DNA from 2 places in the Paraburkholderia caribensis genome. Region 1 is predicted to be linked to the other one. Evidence: predicted binding sites of a transcription regulator. Region 1 holds the regulator's gene; the other holds the start of a gene.
What was found. The regulator FliA, encoded in region 1, starts transcription of late flagellar genes. The targets are predictions, from matches to a motif close to CTAAAGTTTNNNNNNNNNNNGCCGNTA.

Region 1 (11,128 bases):
GCTGGCAACGTTCGCGCTCGTCGCGGCCGGGTTTCTCGGCGCGTGGGCCATGTCCGACATGATCGGTGAGCACGTGCAGACGATGCTGCGCACCGCCTTCACGTTCAACCACGACACGGTCTTCGACCAGAAGCGCGCGCTGGCGAGTGCTGGCACGGTGGCGCGCGAGGGCGGCTTCGCGCTGCTGCCGCTGCTCGTGCTGACGGGCCTCGCGGCGCTGCTCGCGCCGATGGCGCTCGGCGGCTGGCTGCTGTCGACCAAATCGCTGGCGCCGAATTTCGAGCGGCTGAACCCGGTCACGGGCCTTGGCCGCGTCTTTTCGATCAACGGCGTGATCCAGCTCGGCATGTCGATGGCGAAGATCCTCGTGGTCGGGGTGATCGCCGCGACGGCGATCTGGCACCGGCGCGACGACATGCTCGCGCTGGCGACGCAGCCGCTCCACATCGCGCTGTCGAATGCCGGGCATCTGGTTGCCGTGTGCTGCGCGATGACGGTCGCGGGCATGTTCGTGATCGCCGCGCTCGACGTGCCGTATCAACTGTGGAGCTTTCACAAGAAGCTGCGCATGACGAAGGAAGAAGTGAAGCGCGAGCACCGCGAAAGCGAAGGCGATCCGCACGTGAAGGCGCGCTTGCGTACGCAGCAGCGTGCGATGGCGCGGCGCCGGATGATGGCGAACGTGCCGAAGGCGGATGTCGTCGTGACCAACCCGACGCACTTCGCGGTCGCGCTGCAATACACGGACGGCGAAATGGGCGCGCCGAAGGTGGTGGCGAAGGGCGTGAACCTGGTGGCCGCGCGCATCCGCGAACTGGCTGTCGAGAACAACGTGCCGCTGCTCGAAGCGCCGCCGCTCGCACGTGCGCTGTATCACAACGTCGAACTGAATCGCGAGATTCCGGGCGCGCTGTACGGCGCTGTGGCGGAAGTGCTGGCGTGGGTCTATCAACTGCGCCGCTTCAAGGAAGACGGCGGCGTCGCGCCTGTTGCACCGAAGGATCTTGAAGTGCCGGCGGAACTGGACAAGGGCGGCGTGCGGGACGACGACGCCGACCAGGAAGCTGCCGATGCGCTCGGCGGCGACAATCAAAGTAATGGAGTATCAGCATGAACGCGCGCGCGGGTTTCCTTTCACGACGGCCGGACGCGCTGAGCGGCACGAACTTGCGGGCGCTGGCGGGCCCGCTGCTGATCTGCATGATCCTCGGCATGATGATCCTGCCGTTGCCGCCGTTCCTGCTGGATCTGCTGTTCACATTCAACATCGCGCTGTCGATCATGGTGCTGCTCGTCAGCATGTACACCATGAAGCCGCTCGATTTCGCTGCCTTCCCGAGCGTCCTGCTGTTCTCGACGCTGCTGCGGCTGTCGCTGAACGTCGCATCGACGCGTATCGTGCTGCTCGAAGGCCACACCGGCCCGGGCGCGGCAGGCGCGGTGATCGAGGCGTTCGGCCACTTCCTCGTGGGGGGCAACTTCGCGGTCGGTATCGTCGTGTTCGTGATCCTGATGGTGATCAACTTCATGGTGATCACGAAGGGCGCGGGGCGTATCGCGGAAGTGTCCGCGCGCTTCACGCTGGACGCGATGCCCGGCAAGCAGATGTCGATCGACGCCGACCTGAACGCCGGCATGATCAACGAGGACCAGGCCCGCAAGCGCCGTCTGGAAGTCGGGCAGGAAGCCGAGTTCTACGGCTCGATGGACGGCGCGAGCAAGTTCGTGCGCGGCGACGCGATTGCCGGTCTGCTGATCATGGTGATCAACATCATCGGCGGGCTGATCGTCGGCGTCGTGCAGCACGGCATGGACTTCGCCGACGCGGGCAAGACCTACACGCTGCTGACCATCGGTGACGGTCTGGTCGCGCAGATTCCGTCGCTGGTGATTTCGACGGCAGCGGGCGTGATCGTGTCGCGCGTGGCGACCGACGAAGACATCGGCACGCAGCTGACGGGCCAGCTCTTCACGAACCCGCGCGTGCTGATGATCACGGGCGCGATTCTCGTGCTGATGGGTTTGATCCCTGGCATGCCGCACTTCGCGTTTCTGCTGCTGGGTGGCGGCGCGATCCAGCTTGCCCGCACGATGAAGAAGCGCGCGGCGCAGAGCAAGACCTCGACGGCCCTCGCCGAAGTTGCGCCGCAGGCGCTCACGCCGGCGGATGGCGCGGAAGCCAGCTGGGACGACGTGACGATGATCGACGCGCTGGGGCTTGAAGTGGGTTATCGGCTGATTCCGCTTGTCGACAAGAACTCGGATGGCGAGTTGCTCAAGCGCATCAAGAATATCCGCAAGAAGTTCGCGCAGGAAATCGGCTTTTTGCCGCCGGTCATTCATATTCGCGACAATCTGGAGTTGCGGCCGAACGGTTACCGGATTGCGCTGAAGGGCGTGGAAGTGGGCGTCGGCGAGGCTTATCCGGGGCAATGGCTGGCGATCAATCCTGGGCAGGTGACGGCCGCGTTGCCGGGCACGCCGACTACTGATCCTGCGTTTGGCCTGCCGGCGATCTGGATCGATACGAATTTGCGTGAACAGGCGCAGGTGTACGGCTACACGGTGGTGGACTCGAGCACGGTCGTCGCGACGCACCTGAATCACCTTGTCGTCACGCACGCGGCGGAGTTGCTCGGCCGCCAGGAAGTGCAGGCGCTGATCGAGCGGATGCAGAAGGATGCCGCGCCGCTGGTCGACGATGTGGTGCCGAAGATGTTGCCGGTTGCCACGTTGCAGAAGGTGCTGCAGAACCTGCTTGAAGAGGGTGTGCCGATCCGGGATATGCGGACGATTCTCGAAGCGCTGTCGGAGCATGGGTCCAAGATTACCGATCCGCATGATCTCACCGCGGCTGTGCGGCTATCGCTTGGGCGCGCGATCACGCAGCAGTGGTTCCCTGGCAATGGCGATATTCAGGTGATGGGGCTTGATGCGCATCTGGAGCGGCTGTTGACGCAGGCGCTTGCGACGGGGGCGAATCCGGGTCTTGAGCCGGGCCTCGCGAATACGCTGTTGATGGAAACGCAGAAGGCGATGACGCGGCAGCAGAATATGGGGCTGTCGCCGGTTATGCTTGTGCAGCATTCGCTGCGGGCGATGTTGGCCAGGTTTTTGCGGCGTAGCTTGCCGCAGTTGAAGGTGCTTTCTTATGCGGAAGTGCCGGATACCCGGCATGTTAGGGTTGTTAATGTGGTTGGGACGTAAGGGTTTGGTTTTTGGTTTTTGGTTTGTCTGCGACGCTGGGTGGTTTGCTGGCGTTTGCGCTGGCATCCGCGTTTTGCTTTTGCTTGCGCTGGCATCCGCGTTACGTTAGCTCGCTTCAAGCGTCGCCCCTGTGCGGGGCGGCACCTACTTTTCTTTGCCGCCGCAAAGAAAAGTAGGCAAAAGAAAGCGGCTCAAACCGCCAGCGCTAATTCTTGCCTGAGGGCCCCCAAAGGTTCTTACGCTTCACACGGCAACCACGTGACCCACGTTCGTTGCCAACGCTCTTGCGATGCGCCTCACCCGCTTCACGCCCCCGCTTTTCAGCACGCCGCGCCAGACAGTCTACCGCCGCCCAGGTGGCAAACTGTGTGTCGGCTTTCGCGCCATACGCGCACCACTCCAGACCGATAGCGCATGCGTCCCACCCTGTAAGAGCGCCAAGCCATACGACGCGACAACCTACACACAGTTTGCCACCTGGGCGGCACATACCATTCGCTGACGCTGGCCAAAGTACGGGTGTTTGAAGTGGGTGAGGCGCTCATTCGAAGCGTTGGCAACGCACACGAACCAGGGCGTTGCGGTGCGAAGTGTGGGGACGTTGGGGGCCCGTGGGCAAACGTCAAGAATTGGCGGTGTGAGCCGCTTTCTTTTGCCTACTTTTCTTTGCGGCGGCAAAGAAAAGTAGGTGCCGCCCCGCACAGGGGCGACGCGTGAAGCGAGCTAACGTAAAGCGGATGCCAGCGCAAACCCCGGCAAACCGCCCGGCGTCGCAGACAAACCAAAACCAAAACCAAAACCAAAACCAAAACCAAAACCACACAAAAAACCCACATCCCATCCCGCAAAGTCACAAACCCGAGCCCCTTGCGGGGAACCCGCAAAAACATTCCATCGCCCGAATTGCCAGCGTTTCACCGTCTTTATTGCCCGATGGCCAATAGACGTCTACCGCAATAATTCATCTCATCGGGAAACGGTATGTCACCGGACCGGGCAGCTCATCGGAGATCAGCTTGAACATTCGCAAATTTGTCGGTGCAACGAGTCGTGACGCGCTGCGTCTCGTCCGCGAGGCATTGGGCTCCGATGCAGTCGTGCTGTCGAACCGCACCAACGAAGATGGCAGCGTCGAAATCGTCGCCGTCGCCGACCGCGACCTGAGCGCGATCACGCCGCGCAGCCAGGAAGGCGCCGCCAGCCAGGGCACAGGCCCGACCGCGACGCCCGCCGGCGCACGACCGATGCTCCCCTCGATGCCCGTCAACAACCCGTATGCGAGCGGAATGCCCGACGTGTTCTCGTCGGTATTCGGCGCGAGCCCCGAGGCAGGCACGGAACGCATGCCCGCCTCAAGCGAAGAGAAGACCGAGCCGCAAACGGCATCCGCCGAAAACGCGGCAGCCGAAAGCCAGCCGAACCCCGCGCGCCCAACGGACGACGTGCGTGTCGACCTGCGCAGCGAAATGCCCGCCGCATCGGCGAAACCCGCAGCGGCAGCCATGCCGGAAACATCGGCCCGTCACCGCACGATGGCCGAAACGAACCCCTGGCTGATCGATCACGCGCGCCGCATCGCGTCGAAGGACGTGGTCCACGCGGCCAATCCGACGATGACGCCCGCCGCCGCCATGGCGCGCGGCCTGGGTACGCCCGTCGATGCCGTCCAGGAAGAAGCGAAGCCCGACTGGGCCCGCGAAGCCGCACAACTCGCCGCGCGCCGCGCCACGCAGAAAAACAACGTGATTCCGACGACGGCGGAGGGCGCAGGCGACATCAACATGTCGCGCGACCCGCGCAAGAACGCAGCCGCCGCCGACATGACGCCGAAGCAGGCCGCCGCGCTGACGGAATCGATCAAGTCGCGCATCGAGCAGATTGTCAACGAGACCGTGATGCAGGAACTGACCTCCATGCGCGGCATGATGGAAGAACAGTTCGCCGGTCTCGTGTGGGCCGACCGCCAGCGCCGCAGCCCGACGCATGCCGCATTGACGCGGCACCTGTTCGCGGCCGGCTTCTCGGCGCAGCTCGTAAAGATGGTGATCGACAACCTGCCCGAAGTCGAAGGCATGGACGAGGGCATGGAGTGGGTCAAGACGGTGCTCGAATCGAACGTGCCCGTGATGGAAAACGAAGACGCGCTGATGGAGCGCGGCGGCGTGTTCGCGCTGATGGGCCCGACGGGCGTCGGCAAGACCACGACCACGGCCAAGCTCGCCGCGCGCTGCGTGATGCGCTTCGGCGCCAGCAAGGTCGCGCTGCTCACCACCGACAGCTACCGGATCGGCGGTCACGAACAACTGCGTATCTTCGGCAAGATTCTGGGCGTGTCGGTGCATGCCGTGAAAGACAGCGCCGACCTGCAGCTCGCACTCTCCGAGCTGCGCAACAAACATATCGTGCTGATCGACACGATCGGCATGAGCCAGCGCGATCGTCTGGTTTCGGATCAGATCTCGATGCTGTGCCGCGCGGGTCAGCCCGTGCAGCGCCTGCTGCTGCTGAACGCGACGAGTCACGGCGACACGCTGAACGAAGTCGTGCAGGCGTACCAGAACGCACCGGACCAACAGCCGCTCGCCGGCTGCATCCTGACCAAGCTCGACGAAGCGACCAACCTGGGCAGCGTGCTCGATACGGTGATTCGCTACAAGCTGCCCGTGCACTACGTGTCGACGGGACAGAAGGTGCCGGAGAACCTGTACGTCGCGACGAAGAAATTCCTGATCAAGAGCGCCTTCTGCATTCCGCGCGAGAACTCGCCGTTCGTCCCACAGGACGAGGACGTGCCGGCGTTGCTGTCGGCCCTGTCGGCCCGCTCGACCGCCGATCTGCACGAGGTTCGCTTTGGATAAGTTCGTGCTGGACCAGGCTGAAGGACTGCGGCGTCTGCTTGCGCGCTCCGGCTCGCGGGTCATAGCGGTCGCAGGCGGCTCGCACGGCGTAGGCGTGACGACGACGGTGGTGAATCTCGCCGCTGCGCTCGCCGAGCAGGGCAAGGATGTGCTCGTCATCGACGAAAGTCTCGGCGCGCGTTCGGTGAGCACGATGCTGGGCGGCGTGCGCGGCGCGGGCAATGTCGCTGCCGTGATGCGCGGCGAGATGACGCTCGACGAGGCGGCTGGACGGCACGCGCTGGGCTTCGCGGTGCTCAACGCGTCGCGCGGCAATCGCGAGAGCTGCACGCGCGAACAGATGGGCGTGGTGCTGAGCGGACCGGCGGACGTGGTGCTGATCGACGCGCAGGTGGACCGCGAAGGCTCGCTGTCGGCGCTCGCGATGCAGTCGCACGACGTGATGGTGGTGACGCGTGTCGCGGCGCAGGCGATCACCGATGCGTATGCATGCATGAAGCGTCTGCATTTTGCGCACGCGATCGCACAGTTCCGCGTGCTCGTGAATCACGTGCAGAGCGTGGCCGATGCACACACTGCGTTTGAGAACCTGGCGGGCGTGGCGGGGCGTTATCTCGCTGTGTCGCTTGAAGATGCTGGCTGCGTGGCGGCCGATCCTTTGATGGCGCGGGCCATGGAGTTGTCGCGTTGTGTCGTCGATGCGTTCCCATCGGCACCTGCTGCGCGCGATTTCCGTCATATCGCAGCCGAACTGCAGTACTGGCCGATGCGGCCAGCGATTTCGTCACGGACGCATGGCGTGCCGCCGACGACCGTAACAACGGCGCAATACGCCGATCAACCGTCAGCGCAGCACGCGTGAAGGCAAGGACAAGGGGAGCACGATGTACAACGCTCAAGGAAAAATCTCGCAAGCCGAGGTTCTGACGAAGTACGCACCGCTGGTGCGCCGTCTCGGCTTGCAGCTCGTGGCGAAGATGCCGGCGAGCGTGGATCTCGACGATCTGATTCAGGCGGGCATGATTGGTCTGCTGGATGCGGCGAGCCGCTACAAGGAAGACCAGGGCGCGCAGTTCGAGACATACGCGAGCCAGCGGATTCGCGGCGCGATGCTCGACGAGTTGCGCAGTAATGACTGGTTGCCGCGGAGTTTGCGGCGCACGTCGCGCGAGGTGGAGTCGGCTGTGCATCAGGTTGAGCAGTCGCTCGGGCGCTCGGCGAGCGAGACCGAGATTGCTGAGCATCTGAAGATGCCGCTCGATGAGTATCAGTCGATGTTGCAGGATCTGCACGGCAGTCAGCTGATCTATTACGAAGACTTTGATCGTTCGGCCGATGATGAGCCGTTTCTTGACCGGTACTGCGTTGATCATTCCGATCCGTTGTCGGCATTGCTCGATGAGTCTTTGCGTGGCGCTCTGGTCGAGGCGATTGACCGGTTGCCCGAGCGGGAGAAGCTCTTGATGTCGCTGTATTATGAGCGTGGGTTGAATTTGCGCGAGATCGGCGCGGTGATGGAAGTCAGCGAATCGCGGGTTTGTCAGTTGCATTCGCAAGCTGTTGCAAGGCTTAGGACTCGTTTGCGGGAGCAGGCATGGGCTTCTGCTGAAACTAGCTGATGCGCTGTTGATTTTTGCTTTTGCTTTTGTTTTTTTGCCCTGCGGGCTGCTTTGCTCGTTTCTTACTCTTCGAGAGCCGATCTTTCTTTAAGGTCGGCTTTTGCTTTTTGGTTTGGCTGCGGCGCTGGGCGGGTTATCTGGGTTTGGCGCTCGCATCCTTTTGCTTTTGCTTTCGCTTTCGCGGGCATCCGCGTTACGTTAGCGTGCTTCACGCGTCGCCCCTGTGCGGGGCGGCACCTACTTTTCTTTGCCGCCGCAAAGAAAAGTAGGCAAAAGAAAGCGGCTCACACCGCCAGCACTAATTCTTGCCTGAGGGCCCCCAAAGGTTCTTACACTTCACACGGCAATCACGTGACCCACCTTCGTTGCCAACGCGCTGAATGAGCGCCTCACCCGCTTCACGCACCCGCGTCGCAGCACGCCACGCCAGATAGTCCACCGCCGCCCAGGTGGCAAACTGTGTGTCGGCCCTCGGTGCTCCACGCGCTTCACTCCAGACCGATTGCGCACGCGTCCCACCTTGTAAGAGCGGTACCCTATACGACGCGACAACCTACACACAGTTTGCCACCTGGGCGGCACGTACCATTCGCTGACGCCAGCCCTTGTACGGGTGCGTGAAGTGGGTGAGGCGTTTATTCGAAGCGTTGGCGACGGGCACCAATCGAGGCACTGTCGTGTGAAGTGTGGGGACGTTGGGGGCCCGTGGGTAAACGTCAAGAATTGGCGGTGTGAGCCGCTTTCTTTTGCCTACTTTTCTTTGCGGCGGCAAAGAAAAGTAGGTGCCGCCCCGCACAGGGGCAACGGTTGACGCGAGCTAACGAATCGCGGATGCCAGCGAAAGCAAAAGCAAAAGCGAAAGGATGCGAGCGCAAGACCTACGCAACCCACCCAGCGTCGCAGACAAACCAAAACGCAAAACGCAAAAACCAAAAAGCCGATACTCAGATCGAGCACCGGCCAGGTAAAAAAACAAAAACCAGGGAATCCAGAAGGGGAGCACCCCCTTCGCAAAAAACTCACATTCCGAATGCAGGAACCCGCCCATCGGGCCCATAAAGCGCCCCCCGCTCGGGCCCAACCGCAACGTTCAGCGCGGCGAGCGCCCGCCGGTTGTACTCCATTCGAGTCCGAATCAAAGCACCATTCGTGGTATTAAACCGCCGCGCCCGCTCAACCGCCTTCTGCAACAAGGACCACTGCGTCGCAAGCCGCGAATCAGCTGCCACCGCCAGCTCCATCCCCTTCCATCCGCCCGGATACCCCAACTCCGCCAGCTGCGAATCCCGCGCCTTCTCCAGCGTCGAGAGCCGCTCCACCAACTCCATCTTCTTTTCGACGATGGGCGGCAGCGTGTCGATGGGATGCACCGTGGTCAGCGCCTTCTCCTCTGCAGCGAGGACGGAAGCAAACAGCTCCACAGCGGAATATTCGTCAATGACGGTGGCAAGCAGGGCGTCTTTCATCACAAAGCAACTCGCTAGGCACCGGCTCGCGCATCACGCAAACCGGATTTGTCACAATTACCGCCCGGCACCCGCCGCACCGTCCATCGGTGCGTCCATCAGTTGCCGGACGACTGGCTCTTCTTCTGCAACAGGTCGCGCGCCGTCGCCAGCACGCCATCGGCGATCTTGCCGGAGTCGATCGTCAACGTGCCGTTCTTGATCGCCGACTTGATCGACTCGACATGCGCCGTGTCGATGTCCGACGAACCGGCGCTCGCGAGGCTGTGCAAATGCGACGACAGCCCCGACAGATTCACATTGGCGTCGCCCGACGCGCCCGTGGCCGTCGACGTCGCCGTGCCTGCGCCGCCCGTCGTGGCGGCCTCGCCTTGCTGCGTGCGCTGCAGCCCGTCTTTCAACGTCTGCAGGCCTGAATGGGTAGTGGAATCAACTTTCACGATTGGCTTCCTGAACGATTTGAATGAATTAACGGCATCCATCCCTCGAACTTTAGGTCAGCCGATCCGGTACGTTTTTCAAGTTGTAACCACAGGTAACACCCGTCAGAGCTGGATCACGACGGTTCCGCCGTCCTTCACGATGCCCTGGATGATCTGCCCATTCGCCGTCTTCACCCGCACCGGCTGACCCGGCGACGCGTTGTTCATCGCGCTGCCTTCCGCCGAAATTGCAAAATTGGCACCCTGCGCCACCACTTTCACCGACTGCCCGATCGTCACCGAGTCCGCGCTCTTCAGCATGTCCCGCCGCAGCGGCAGCCCCGCCGACACACGCATCAGCGACACGGCGCCGACAGCCTGCGCCGGGTCGGTGATCACGGCTTGCGGCAGCATCGTCAGATCGCCGTCGCGCGCGATGAGATCGGCGGCGGACAGCAGCTCGCCCGGCGCAATCGAGCGCGAGGCAAGAAAGTAGGTCGCGTGAATCGACACCTTGGCCTGCAGATACAGCGTCCACGGACGTTCGCCCGAGCAGCGCACGCCGACCGTGGTGCGGCCCCAGACGCGCGCGCCCGTCGGCAGGAACGGCTCGAGCGTGGTGCATGCGGCCAGGCCGCGCGGAAACACGGTCGCGACGCTGATGTCGACCTTGCCCGGTAATCCTGCCGACTGCTGTTGCAAATACGCGAGTGCGGCGCGGCGGATCGATTCACCGTCCTGCTGTCCGGGGGGCACGGGCGCAGCCGGTTGCGCGGCGGCCTGCGCCTGAGCCGGTGCGGCGGCCGCGCCGCGCAACTGCGCCGCTGCGGCAATGCCGGCAGCGGGATTCGCCGCAACCGGTTGAACACCCGCCGTGGGCCGCACGGCGGCCTGAGCCGGCGCAACCACCACGGGCATCACCTGACGCGATGCCGGTTGCAGACTCACGCGCATCATGCCCGGCGCGCCCGCATTCATATTGGCGGGCCCAACGGCCATGGCGGGCGCTGCGGCAACACCTTGCTGCGCCGGCGTCTCGGCCGCGCCGGGAATCACGATCGCGCCATCCGCATGCGCGGCCTGGGCGAAACGGTCCGCCTCGCTGCGCGGATTCGCGGCAAGCGTTGCGGGCGCAACCATCGGAGCAGGCGCGCTCGCGCGCGGTGCGGCGGCCGGCGCAGGCGTGTTGATCCTCTCGGCCATCGCCTGAAGATCGGCGGGATTCTTCTCGCCGGGTCCGGCAATGACGATCGGTCCGTTGTTCTCTTGCGCATGCGCCACGGATGCGGCCGCGCAAGCGCCGACCAGCGCCATCGCCGACAGCGTCCGGGCAGCACGCGCGCTCTTACGGCGAGCTTTGCGTGAAGCGTTGACGGGCAAGGGCATGGTCTGACTCCTTCGTTGATGCATGGGTACGAATCGCATTCTAGAGATCGCGCCTGCGGTGCAAACGGTGAATAGAGGCGTCCTTCCCCGGCTATTCGTCCGATTAAGACTTGCGCACCGCCCGCACAATTCACCACATGCAAAAAGGCCATCCCGGCCAGCGCAGGCGA
Region 2 (11,128 bases), 1.2 Mb from region 1:
GCATCAAGTGCCGCTATACCGACTGCGTCGATGTGTGCCCGGTGGACTGCTTTCGCGAAGGTCCCAACTTCCTCGCGATTGACCCGGATGAATGCATCGACTGCGCGGTGTGCGTTGCGGAATGCCCGGTGAACGCCATTTACGCGGAAGAAGACGTGCCCGGCGACCAGCAGCACTTCACGGAGCTCAACGCCGAGCTCGCCAAGGCATGGCCCAGCATCACCAAGACCAAGGCGCCGCTGCCCGAGGCCGACGAATTCAAGGACGTGAAGGAAAAGCTGGCGCTGCTCGAGCGTTGAGCGCCGCAAGCTGTCGTTCCAGGTCGAATCAGTCGAATTAAATTGAGATGATTCGAAGGTATTGACAGCTTCTGATACACCCCCTACAATTCCGCTTCTCTGCTTTTGTTGTTCCCCGATAGCTCAGTCGGTAGAGCGCCGGACTGTTAATCCGTAGGTCCCTGGTTCGAGCCCAGGTCGGGGAGCCAAAGAATTGCAAGAGCCCGTTAACCACAGCGGGCTTTTTTATGTAGCGACAAGTTGTATTGCTGTTCCCCGATAGCTCAGTCGGTAGAGCGCCGGACTGTTAATCCGTAGGTCCCTGGTTCGAGCCCAGGTCGGGGAGCCAAAATTCGAAGGCCCGCATTCGTGCGGGCCTTTTCTTTTTCTGCCGCCGCTTATCGGCATGCAGCTTGATCGACAAATAGATGCGCCGCAGGCGTATCGCACGTCGGCAGCCGGCGCCCGCAACCAGGTTACGATGGCGGTCTCACCGGCAGCCATCCTGGCTGTCCTGCAAACGCCCATTCTTCCGGTCACCTGATGAAACTCGCCCTGCCCTGTGCGCACAGCGCGCGCGCCGCCGTCTTCCTCGCCGCTTCGGCAGCGTTCACCTGCGCGCCGTTCGCGCAGGCCGAGGAAGTCGCCAGCGTCAATACGAACTTTCATATCACCGGCTCGGATCGCGTGGTCGTCGAGGCGTACGACGATCCCGCCGTGCAGGGCGTCACCTGTTATGTGTCGCGGGCGCGCACGGGCGGCATCAAGGGCACGCTCGGGATCGCCGAAGATCCGACCGAGGCGTCGATCGCGTGCCGCCAGGTCGCCGCCATCAAGATTCCCGAGCCGCTGCGCCAGCAAGCCGACGTATTCACGGAACGGATGTCGCTGATCTTCAAGACACTGCACGTGGTGCGGGTCGTCGATTCGAAGCGCAACACACTCGTGTACCTGACCTACAGCGACCGGGTCGCGACGGGCAGCGCGAAGAACAGCGTCACGGCCGTGCCGATGCCCGCCGGCACGACGATCCCGGTTCGCTGAACGCGCCGCAGGGCAGTCCCAGGCACAACAAGCCGCACAGGGCGCGCTAAACTGAAAGGTCCACCCGGACTTCGCTCATGACTTCGACCCGCTTCCGCGATAACGCCCGTTACTGGCGCACGCCGCTTCTGCCTGGCGCGGATCTGCTCACGGCCGAATATCACGATCACGAGTTCACGCCGCACTGGCACGACGCGTACACGATTCCCGTGATCGAGGCTGGCGCGGAAACGTATCGATATCAGGGCTCGCGCCATGTCGCCGAGGCGGGCAGCGTGCCCATCATCAATCCCGGCGAAGTACATACCGGTTCGCGCGCCATGGACGAAGGCTGGCGCTACCGCGTGATGTACGCCCCCGTCAATTTCATTCACACGCTCGCCGAGGACATCGCGGGCCGCGCGCAGCCGCTGCCGTGGTTCGATGCCGACGTGATCCGCGATGCCGACCTTGCCGTGCGCCTGTCGCGCGCCCATCAGTTGCTGGAGGCGAACGGCGATCCGCTCGTCGCGGAGACGGCGATGCTCGACGCGCTGTCGACGCTGCTCGTGCGCTACGGCCGCACGCGTCCCGACACGCCGCAACTCGCCACCGACGACGCGCGTGTCATCACGATGAAAGAGCAACTGGCCGGCGATCTGGCCACGCCGCTCAAGCTCGCCGATCTCGCCGATGCCGTCGGCCTGTCGCAGTTTCACGCGGCGCGGCTCTTCACCCGCGCGACGGGACTGCCACCGCACGCGTGGCGCAACCAGGTGCGTCTGCAGCGCTCGCTCGCGCCATTGCGCGCGGGCGCATCGGTGGCCGATGTGGCGGCGGCGGGCGGCTTCACCGATCAAAGTCACTTCACGCGGCACTTCCGGCGCATGTTCGGCGTGCCGCCGGGGCGCTGGCAATCGGCCTGAACGGGCCGCGCGCGGAAGATCGCGCCGTATGAAGCCCGACGCATCGAGGCATTGAAGCCGCACCAGGCGCAAGAACGTACAAGCCGCCGCTCCCTTGGCCCGGCTATCCTCGGCCCCATCGAGGAGAAAAGATTGACTCACCCTGCAAAACCCGCTCACCGTCTCAAGGAACTCACGGCCGGCGCACGCGACACACTGCCGATGATCATCGGCGCTTCGCCGTTCGGTGTGATCTACGGCACGCTCGTCGCTTCCGGTCCGCTGCACCTGTGGCACGGCCAGCTGATGTCGCTGGTCGTGTTCGCCGGATCGGCCCAATTCATCGCCCTCGGCCTGATAGCAGGGCACGCGAGCTATGCCGTCATCTGGGCGACGACATTCGTCGTCAATGTGCGACACGTGCTCTACAGCGCGACGCTCGCGCCGTACGTGTCGCATCTGCCGTCGCGCTGGCGCTGGGCGCTCGGCGGCCTGCTCACCGACGAAGTGTTCGCCGTCGCGTGGGCGCACTACCGGCTGCATCCGCCGGGTTCGGTCGGGCCGTACTACTTCCTCGGCTCGGGCCTGTCGATGTATCTCAACTGGCAGGTCTGGACGCTGATCGGCCTGTTGTTCGGCGCGGCCTTCCCCGGCCTGCAATCGCTCGGGCTCGACTTCGCGATGGCCGCGACGTTCATCGCGATCGTCGTGCCGCAGCTCGTCGCCGTGCGCTATCTCGCCGCGGCGGCCACGGCCGGCGCGCTGGCGTTCTTCTGGCAAGACTGGCCGTACAAGCTCGGCCTGCTGGGCGCCGTGTTCGTCGGCGTGACGGTCGGCGTGCTGCTGTCCTTGCCGGCGTTCCAGCGCACCCGCGCGGCGGAGGCATCGCGATGAACTACGTGCTTCTGATTCTCGGCATGGCCGTCATCACGTGGCTGATCCGCGCCGCCGTGTTCGTGCTCGGCGACCGCATCGTGTTTCCGCCGCTCGTGCGGACCGCGCTCGGCTTCGTGCCCGTCACCGTGCTGACGGCAATCATCGTGCCGATGACGGTCTCGCCGCACGGCACGGACGCCGAGCTCACGTGGCGCAACCCGCAGTTGGTCGGCGCGCTAGCCGCCGTTGCCGTCAGCGCCCTCACGCGCAGGCCGTTGCTCACCATCGCGGTCGGCCTCGCCGTGTTCTTTCTCTGGCAAGGCGTCCTGCTCAAGTAAGGCCGCGCACACGCCTTGCGCGCCGTTCGACCGGACGGCGCCGCCCTCAAGTTCCCTTTCGATCCGCCGATAAACACTCGTGGTCCGTGAACCCGGCAGCGTCTATCGACGGCATGCCGGCAAGCCGGACAAAACCGCGCCCGATATCGGTGCCGCCAGCGCACGGGGGCGCACGGCACGAGGCAAACGCCTCGACGGTATCGCGCGGTCGACGAAACGGGAAAAACATGGGTCAGATTACCCTTAACATCAAGGACGAAACGCTCGCATCCTTACGAAAGGATTTCGAGGCGTTCGTGCGGGTCTCAGTGAAACTGGACCCGCAGTTCGCAACGCCGTCGTTCGAGGATTTTCTGCGCGCAAAGCTCCTCGACAACATGGTGCCGCTGACGGAGCACGCCGTGCAGCGGATGCTGCAGGGCGGCCAGTACGCATGGGCGAAGCGCACGCTGGACAAGGAGTTTCCGGACGTCGTCGCGATCCTGATGAAGCAGGCGAACGAGTTTGGCTTCGGCTTCGCCGCGCGCACGGAATGGACGCCCGAGGAACTCGCGAAGCAGAGCCGCGAATGGGCGGCGGCGATCGTCAAGGAAGCAGAAGGCGCGCCTTCGCTGGTGGACCCGCTTGCCGCGCAGATCAAATCGGCGGCGCAGGACATCCAGACGCTCGAAGAAGTGATGCAGACGCCCGCGTGGCGTCTGGCCGAATCGCTGCGCCAGCGGGTGTACGAGGCGAAGGTCGCGTGCGAAACCAGCGTGGGCAGCGCCGCGCGCGAAAAGCTCGGCGAACTGCGCGGCCTGTTGCGCCTGGGCATTTCCCACGGTTCATTCCAGAAGCAGGAAGCGCAACAGATCATGGAATATCTGCGGCTCCTGAAGCCGGAGATTTTCGTCGAAGAACCGTACGACGTGTTCACGCGGCTCGCCGCCTGGCTGCGCAACTTCTTCATGCCGCCACCGCGCCCGCAGCAGCAACAGCGGCAGTCGCGCTAGGCGTTATCTCACGACACACGGCGTCGAACCCGGCGCCGTCGCATCGCGGCAAGCTCAGTCCCACATTTTTCTGAGCTTCGCCGCGATTTCTATTTTGGCTTGCGCGGCAGCGGCCAGCCCCGCTCGCGTCGGTGCCGACACGACGGGCGCGGGCGGCCACGCATGCGAATCGAACAGCGGCAACAGGTGCGCCGGAATGAAGCGTGTGCGCGACGCCCACACGTGCCGGTCGGCCAGATGCGTCTGGTTGTGCACGTAGAAGCGCTGCGGCATCACGATATGCAGGTCCTCTTTCGCGCGCGTCATCGCCACGTACAGCAGGCGCCGCTCCTCGTCGATTTCCTCCTCACTGCCCGTGCCGAGATCGGAAGGAATGCAGCCGTCGACGCCGTTGAGCACGAACACGTTACGCCACTCCTGCCCTTTCGCCGAATGGATCGTGGACAGGATCAGATAGTCTTCGTCGATCAACGGGACGCCGGACTCGTCGCTGGTGGCGTCGGGCGGATCGAGCGTCAGTTCCGTCAGGAAGCGTTCGCGAGAAGCGTACGTGCCCGCGATGCTCTCCATCTGCACGAGATCGGCCTGGCGAATGGACGCGTCCTCGTGGTTGCGCTCGAGATGCGGCTCGTACCAGCGCCGCACCATGTCGAACTCGGCGGGCCAGGGCGTCTGCCGTCCGCACGCCGACGCCATCATCGCCACGAACGGATGCCAGTCTTCGAGCGCGCGCGCCGGCGGCGCAAAGGCGGCGAGCGCGTTCGCCGTGCAGCCCGCAACGGCATTCGCGGCATCGGGCGCGCCGCCCGAGCGCAACGCGTCGGCGCGGGCGGCAATGTCATCGAGCACGCGTGCGGCTGTCGCCGGACCGACGCCCGGCAGCAACTGCACGACGCGAAAACCCGCGACGCGGTCGCGCGGATTCTCCGCCCAGCGCAGCACGGCCAGCACGTCCTTCACATGGACCGAGTCGAGAAACTTCAGGCCGCCGAACTTCACGAACGGAATGTTGCGCCGCGTCAGCTCGATTTCGAGCGCGGCGCTGTGATGCGCGGCGCGAAACAGCACCGCCTGCGCCTTCAGCTTCATGCCTGCTTCGCGCGCGGCGAGCACCTGCTCGACGATGTAGCGCGCCTGGTCCGCGTCGTCGGCGACCGTGACGAGATGCGGGCGTTGCGCTGATGCCTTGTCGGTCCACAGGTTCTTCGTATAGCGCTCGGAGGCAAGGCCGATCACCGCGTTCGATGCTTCGAGGATCGGTTGCGTCGAGCGGTAGTTGCGCTCCAGCGTGACCTGTTTCGCGGGTGGCTCGAAATGCGCGGGGAAGTCGAGAATGTTGCGCACGGTTGCGCCGCGAAACGAGTAGATCGACTGGGCGTCGTCGCCGACCACCGTCAGCCCGCGCCCGTCGGGCTTGAGCGCGAGCAGGATCGACGCCTGCAGGCGGTTGGTGTCCTGGTACTCGTCGACGAGCACGTGATCGAAACGGCTGGAAAGATCGGCGGCAATGGCGGGCTCGGCGGCCATGTGCGACCAGTAGAGCAGCAGATCGTCATAGTCGAGCACGCTTTGCTTCTGCTTCGCCTCGACATAGGCCGCGAACAGCATGCGCAGATCGGCTTCCCATTCGCGGCACCACGGGAACGCGCTGCCGAGCACGTCGGCCAGCGGCGCGCCCGTGTTCACGACGCGCGAGTAGATCGCGAAACACGCCGATTTCGACGGAAAGCGCTTTTCCTTTGCGGACAGGCCGAGTTCGTGCCGCACGAGATTCATCAGGTCGGCGGAATCCTCGCGGTCGTTGATCGTGAAGGTCGGCGCGAGGCCGATCAGATCCGCGTACTCGCGCAACAGGCGGGCGCCGACGCTGTGAAACGTGCCCGACCATGTCAGCCCCTGCGCAAGCGCCGCGCGCGTGCCGAGCGCCGCGCCCGCGATGCGCGTAACGCGCCGGGTCATTTCCAGCGCGGCGCGGCGCGAGAACGTCAGCAGCAGGATGCGGCGCGGATCGGCGCCCTTGACGACCAGATTCGCGACGCGGTGCGCGAGCGTGCTTGTCTTGCCGGAGCCCGCGCCCGCGATGACCAGCAGCGCGCCGGACGGATGCGCGATGTCGTCGGTGCCGTATTCGGCCGCTTCGCGCTGGGCGTCGTTGAGCTTCGCGAGCCAGTCGGCGGTGGCGGCGGCGGGCGCCGCTGTGGGCGCATCCGTCGGGGCAGCGGACGATGAGGACGGGGAATCGGCGACGGAAAGCACGATTGGCGGGTCGGATAGTGAGGGCGACGCATACTGTATATCCATACAACCCGCGACGACAAGCGCCCCATTTTTCATGCGCCCACAGCAACGAAAAAGCCCGGCGATCGCCGGGCTTCGCGAGGCGGCGTGGACCCGCCGCCGAACATATATCGGAAAGAACCGCTTACTGCGATTTTGCGTCTTTCACCTTTGCGTCGGCGTTCGCCTTATCGGCGTCGGCCTGCGCGTCGGCCTTCTTTTTGTCGGCCTTCGCCTGCGCGACGTCCGCCTTCTTGTTGGCCTTCGCCTGTTCCTTGGCGGCCTTGTTGTCGGCGTGCGTCATGGGCTCGGTGGCGGGATCGTGGGTCGTCTGGGCGACCGCGAGGGTCGTCATGCTGCCCGCGATCAGCGCCGCGCACAGCGCACTCATCGTTTTCCCGGTAGTTTTCATTCTGTCCTCCCTCTTTCTGACTTCAAAAGCTTGCAGGCGATCGCGGCGCCTGTCGCATCACAGGCGCCGGACGCCACTGATCAGTTATGCGCTTCGCCCGATGCCGCCGCGCCTGTCGGCTGGCCTTGCATCTCGGCCTTCAGTTCGTTCGACGCAGCCGCCTTGTCGGCCTTCTTGTTGAGCTTCGCGTTGCCGACCTGGTCCTTGTAGGCGTCCTTCGCGGCCTTTTGCTGCGCCTTCAATTGCTGCTTCGACAGCTTTTTCTGTGCGCTGTACTCGGCGTTTGCCTGAGCGTCTGCGTTGCGTTTCTGGACGAGCGGGTCGGTCGAGCCGGGCGCCGTCAGATTCTGCGGCGCGGGTGCCGGCATCTGGACGCCTTGCGCGGCGGGTGCGGCGGCGGGCGCCTGCTGGACCTGAGCCTGGGCGGACACGTCCGCGGAAGGCTGGGCAGCCGTCTGGGCGAATGCGGCAGTCGACGCCATCGCAGTCAGGGCGGTACCGATCAGGAGCGTACGGAGCTGGTTCATGGCAATCCTCTCTGAAGTTTGTCGATATCGGCACGCGGGCGGTGCGGTCGGCGCGAATCGGCCGATGCCGTGCCCGCTTTTCAGCCTGCCGGAAAAATCCAGCAGGCTATTCCACAGACCGAGGCTTTGCGAGTGAAGTTCGCCACGAAAGACGTCTGTTACTCAACGTTTCATTTCCTGACAACTGCATAACATCTGCTTGCAAATGCTCCGGCGTGTCGCCATTCATTCGCGCGCGAGCGTCGGGCGGCGCGCGATGGCTTATGATGCGAATCGCTTTTCAACGACCCTGCCGACCCTCAGTCGATCGCAACTGCCATGCCCAACCTCGATTTCACCCTGACCGGCGACTACGTCGAACTCCACAATCTGCTGAAGATTACGGGCCTCGCGGACAGCGGCGGATCGGCGAAAGTGATCGTTGCGTCGGGTGCCGTGACGGTCGACGGCCGGGTCGAAACGCGCAAAACGTGCAAAATCCGCGCGGGACAGGTCGTGCTGTTAGGCGACACGCGGATCGCCGTGCACGAGGGCTGACGTTCGCCAGACCTGCCCGGACGTCGCAACAAGGCCGCCGCGATATGCGGTTTGCATCAGTCAAGCCTTCCCGCCGCCGCAAACCCGCACCAAAAATGTGCCTGTTGATCGACAGCGCCGCGTTCCCGCAATAAGCTGTCCGTCTGGACAGAAAAACAAATGGCGCGCGGCGCACTTGCCGAGCGTGTCGCCCTTTCGCGCAACAGCGCTTCGAACATGAATCCAACCGGAATGTCCCGCGCGCTCAGCGGGCCGCCCACTCTTTCTCGTCACGCCGCCGACACGGCGCGTCTTGCCGCTCCGCTTGCCATTGCCCAGCTGTCGCAGATGGCGATGAGCGTCACCGACACCGTGCTGCTCGGCTCGCTCGGCCCTGACGCGCTCGCGGCGGGCGGCCTCGGCGCGAACCTGTTCTTTGTCGTGGTGACGCTGCTGCAAGGCGTGTTGACGTCGGTCAGTGTGAGCGTGTCGCATGCACGCGGGGCGCAGGCCGAGGACCGCGTGCCGCATATCTACTGGACGGGTTTTTTGCTGTCGTGGTTGCTGGCCGTGCCGGCGTTCGTGCTGCTGTCGTTCGCGGGGCCCATCATGACGGCGTTCGGCGAGCCAGCGCTGCTTGCCCACAACGTCGGCGAATACTGCGCGGTATTGCGCTGGGGCGCGCCTGCCAGCCTGATCGGGATCGGCCTGATGCGCTCGTTCCTGCCGGCGATCGGCGCCGCGCGACGGCTGTTGTGGGTGTCGATCGGCGGCGTGTTCGTCAATGGCTTCCTGAACTATGGGTTGATCCATGGCGCGTACGGCTTGCCGCGAATCGGCTTCCTGGGGTCGGGGGTGGCGACGACGATCACGGTATGGCTCACGGCGCTCACGCTGATGGGCCTGCTGCATCTGCGGCCGCGCTTCCGGCATTTCGTCACGGCCACGCGGCCGAACGTGCCGTTGATGGGCGAGTTGTTCGGGATCGGCTGGCCGGTGGCGATCACATACGGTGTCGAATCGATGTTGTTTCTTGCTACGGGGCTGATGGTTGGACTGCTGGGCGAGTCGCAGCTGGCGGCGCATCAGATCGCGCTGAATGTGGCCTCGGTGGCGTTTATGGTGCCGCTCGCGATTGGTCAGGCGGCGAACGTGCGCGTCGGGTTCTGGTCTGGTGCGGGGCAGCCGCTCGCCGCGCGGCATGCGGGGTTTGTCGCGCTGGGGCTGGGGGTCGGGTTTATGTGCCTGTCGGGGCTGTTCTTGATCGCGGCGCCGCGGTTCATTGTCGGACTGTATTTGCATCTGGACGATCCGGCTAATGCGCCGACTGTGGCGCTGGCCAGTTCGCTGTTGGGCGTGGCCGCGATTTTTCAGATTGTCGACGGAATGCAGACGGTGGGGTCTGGGTGCTTGCGCGGGCTGAAGGACACGCGGGTTCCGATGATTGCGGCTGCGTTCGGGTATTGGGGGATTGGGTTTCCGACGGGCTATACGCTCGCGTTTCATTTTGGGCTCGGAGCCCGGGGGTTATGGTGGGGACTCGCGGCTGGGCTTGCGAGTGTCGCGGTGTTGATGACGTTGCGGTTTCATCGCAAGAGTTTGCGGATTGTGGGGGGGTGAGTTTTTTGCTTTGCCTTCGGGCGAGGGTTTGGGGGGCGCCTCTGCGGCGCGTGCGGTTTGGTTTTTTGCTCGTCTTTGCGCTGGCATCCGCGTTTTGCTTTTGCTTTCGCTGGCATCCGCGAATTGTTAGCGTGCTTCAGGCGTCGCCGGCGGTGTGCGTTTGCCTTTGCGCTGGCATCCGCGATGCGTTAGCGCGCTTCAGACGTCGCCCCTGTGCGGGGCGGCACCTACTTTTCTTTGCCGCCGCAAAGAAAAGTAGGCAAAAGAAAGCGGCTCACACCGCCAGTGCTAATTCTTGCCTGAGGGCCCCCACAGGTTCTTACGCTTCACACGGCGACCACATGATCCACGTCCGTTGCTAACGCTCTGAATGAGCGCCTCACCCACTTCACGCACCTGCGTTTCAGCGCACCGCGCCGGACAGTCCACGGCCGCCCAGGTGGCAAACTGTGTGTAGGTTGTCGCGTCGTATGGCTTGGCGCTCTTACCGGGTGGGACTCATGCGCTATCGGTCCGGAGTGGTGCGCGTATGGCGCGAAAGCCGACACACAGTTTGCCACCTGGGCGGCACATACCATTCGCTGCCGCTGGCTCATGTATGGGTGTTTGAAGTGGGTGAGGCGCTCGTTCAGCGCGTTGGCAACGCACACGAACCAGGGCGTTGCGGTGCGAAGTGTGGGGACGTTGGGGGCCCGTGGGCAAACGTCAAGAATTGGCGGTGTGAGCCGCTTTCTTTTGCCTACTTTTCTTTGCGGCGGCAAAGAAAAGTAGGTGCCGCCCCGCACAGGGGCGACGCTTGAAGCTAGATAACAATTCGCGGATGCCAGCGAAAAGCAAAACAACGCAAACCAAACCGTCCACGCACAAAGCCTCAATACCCGAATACCGGCGCAAAAAGCAAAAGCAAAAAGCAGAAACAGCAAAAAAACCAAACCAAAAACAACCCCAACCCCGACAGGTAAAATGCCCGCCGCATCCAGGCGAAAAAAACAACCCCAAGGACCACTTCAATGCTTGCCCGCATCACCCGTCTTTTCCCGCTGTGGGCCGTGCTGGCCTCCGTAGCCGCGTACTTCTCGCCCTCCTCCGTAACGGGCATCGCCCCCCACGTCACCACGCTCCTCACGATCATCATGCTGTCGATGGGCGTCACCCTCTCCATCAACGATTTCCGCCGCGTCTTCACCCGGCCCGCGCCCGTCGTCGCGGGCATCGTGCTCCATTACCTCGTGATGCCGCTCGCCGCATGGGCAATCGCAAAAGCACTGCACATGCCGCCCGATCTGACAGCAGGCATGGTCCTGGTAGGCAGCGTCGCAAGCGGCACAGCATCGAACGTGATGATCTATCTCGCGCGCGGCGAC

Region 2: a site for FliA is predicted at 3,466-3,492, ahead of C2L66_RS04475 (DUF4088 family protein). Genes of this name have one in related genera too.

Annotation. Positions count from the first base shown of each region.
Region 1 is NZ_CP026101.1:3,503,247-3,514,374, reverse strand. It holds gene flhB (flagellar biosynthesis protein FlhB) at 1-1,114, shown strand, start outside; gene flhA (flagellar biosynthesis protein FlhA) at 1,111-3,207, shown strand; gene C2L66_RS41250 (hypothetical protein) at 3,931-4,125, opposite strand; gene flhF (flagellar biosynthesis protein FlhF) at 4,224-6,065, shown strand; gene C2L66_RS15660 (nucleotide-binding protein) at 6,058-6,927, shown strand; gene C2L66_RS15655 (RNA polymerase sigma factor FliA) at 6,950-7,684, shown strand; gene C2L66_RS15650 (flagella synthesis protein FlgN) at 8,704-9,150, opposite strand; gene flgM (flagellar biosynthesis anti-sigma factor FlgM) at 9,249-9,590, opposite strand; gene flgA (flagellar basal body P-ring formation chaperone FlgA) at 9,696-10,958, opposite strand.
Region 2 is NZ_CP026101.1:999,238-1,010,365, reverse strand. It holds gene fdxA (ferredoxin FdxA) at 1-299, shown strand, start outside; tRNA gene C2L66_RS04505 (tRNA-Asn) at 412-487, shown strand; tRNA gene C2L66_RS04500 (tRNA-Asn) at 552-627, shown strand; gene C2L66_RS04495 (CreA family protein) at 822-1,322, shown strand; gene C2L66_RS04490 (AraC family transcriptional regulator) at 1,400-2,227, shown strand; gene C2L66_RS04485 (AzlC family ABC transporter permease) at 2,345-3,100, shown strand; gene C2L66_RS04480 (AzlD domain-containing protein) at 3,097-3,420, shown strand; gene C2L66_RS04475 (DUF4088 family protein) at 3,648-4,412, shown strand; gene C2L66_RS04470 (ATP-dependent helicase) at 4,467-6,713, opposite strand; gene C2L66_RS04465 (hypothetical protein) at 6,835-7,101, opposite strand; gene C2L66_RS04460 (hypothetical protein) at 7,182-7,628, opposite strand; gene C2L66_RS04455 (RNA-binding S4 domain-containing protein) at 7,947-8,165, shown strand; gene C2L66_RS04450 (MATE family efflux transporter) at 8,382-9,764, shown strand; partial or broken gene panS (ketopantoate/pantoate/pantothenate transporter PanS) at 10,775-11,128, shown strand, end outside.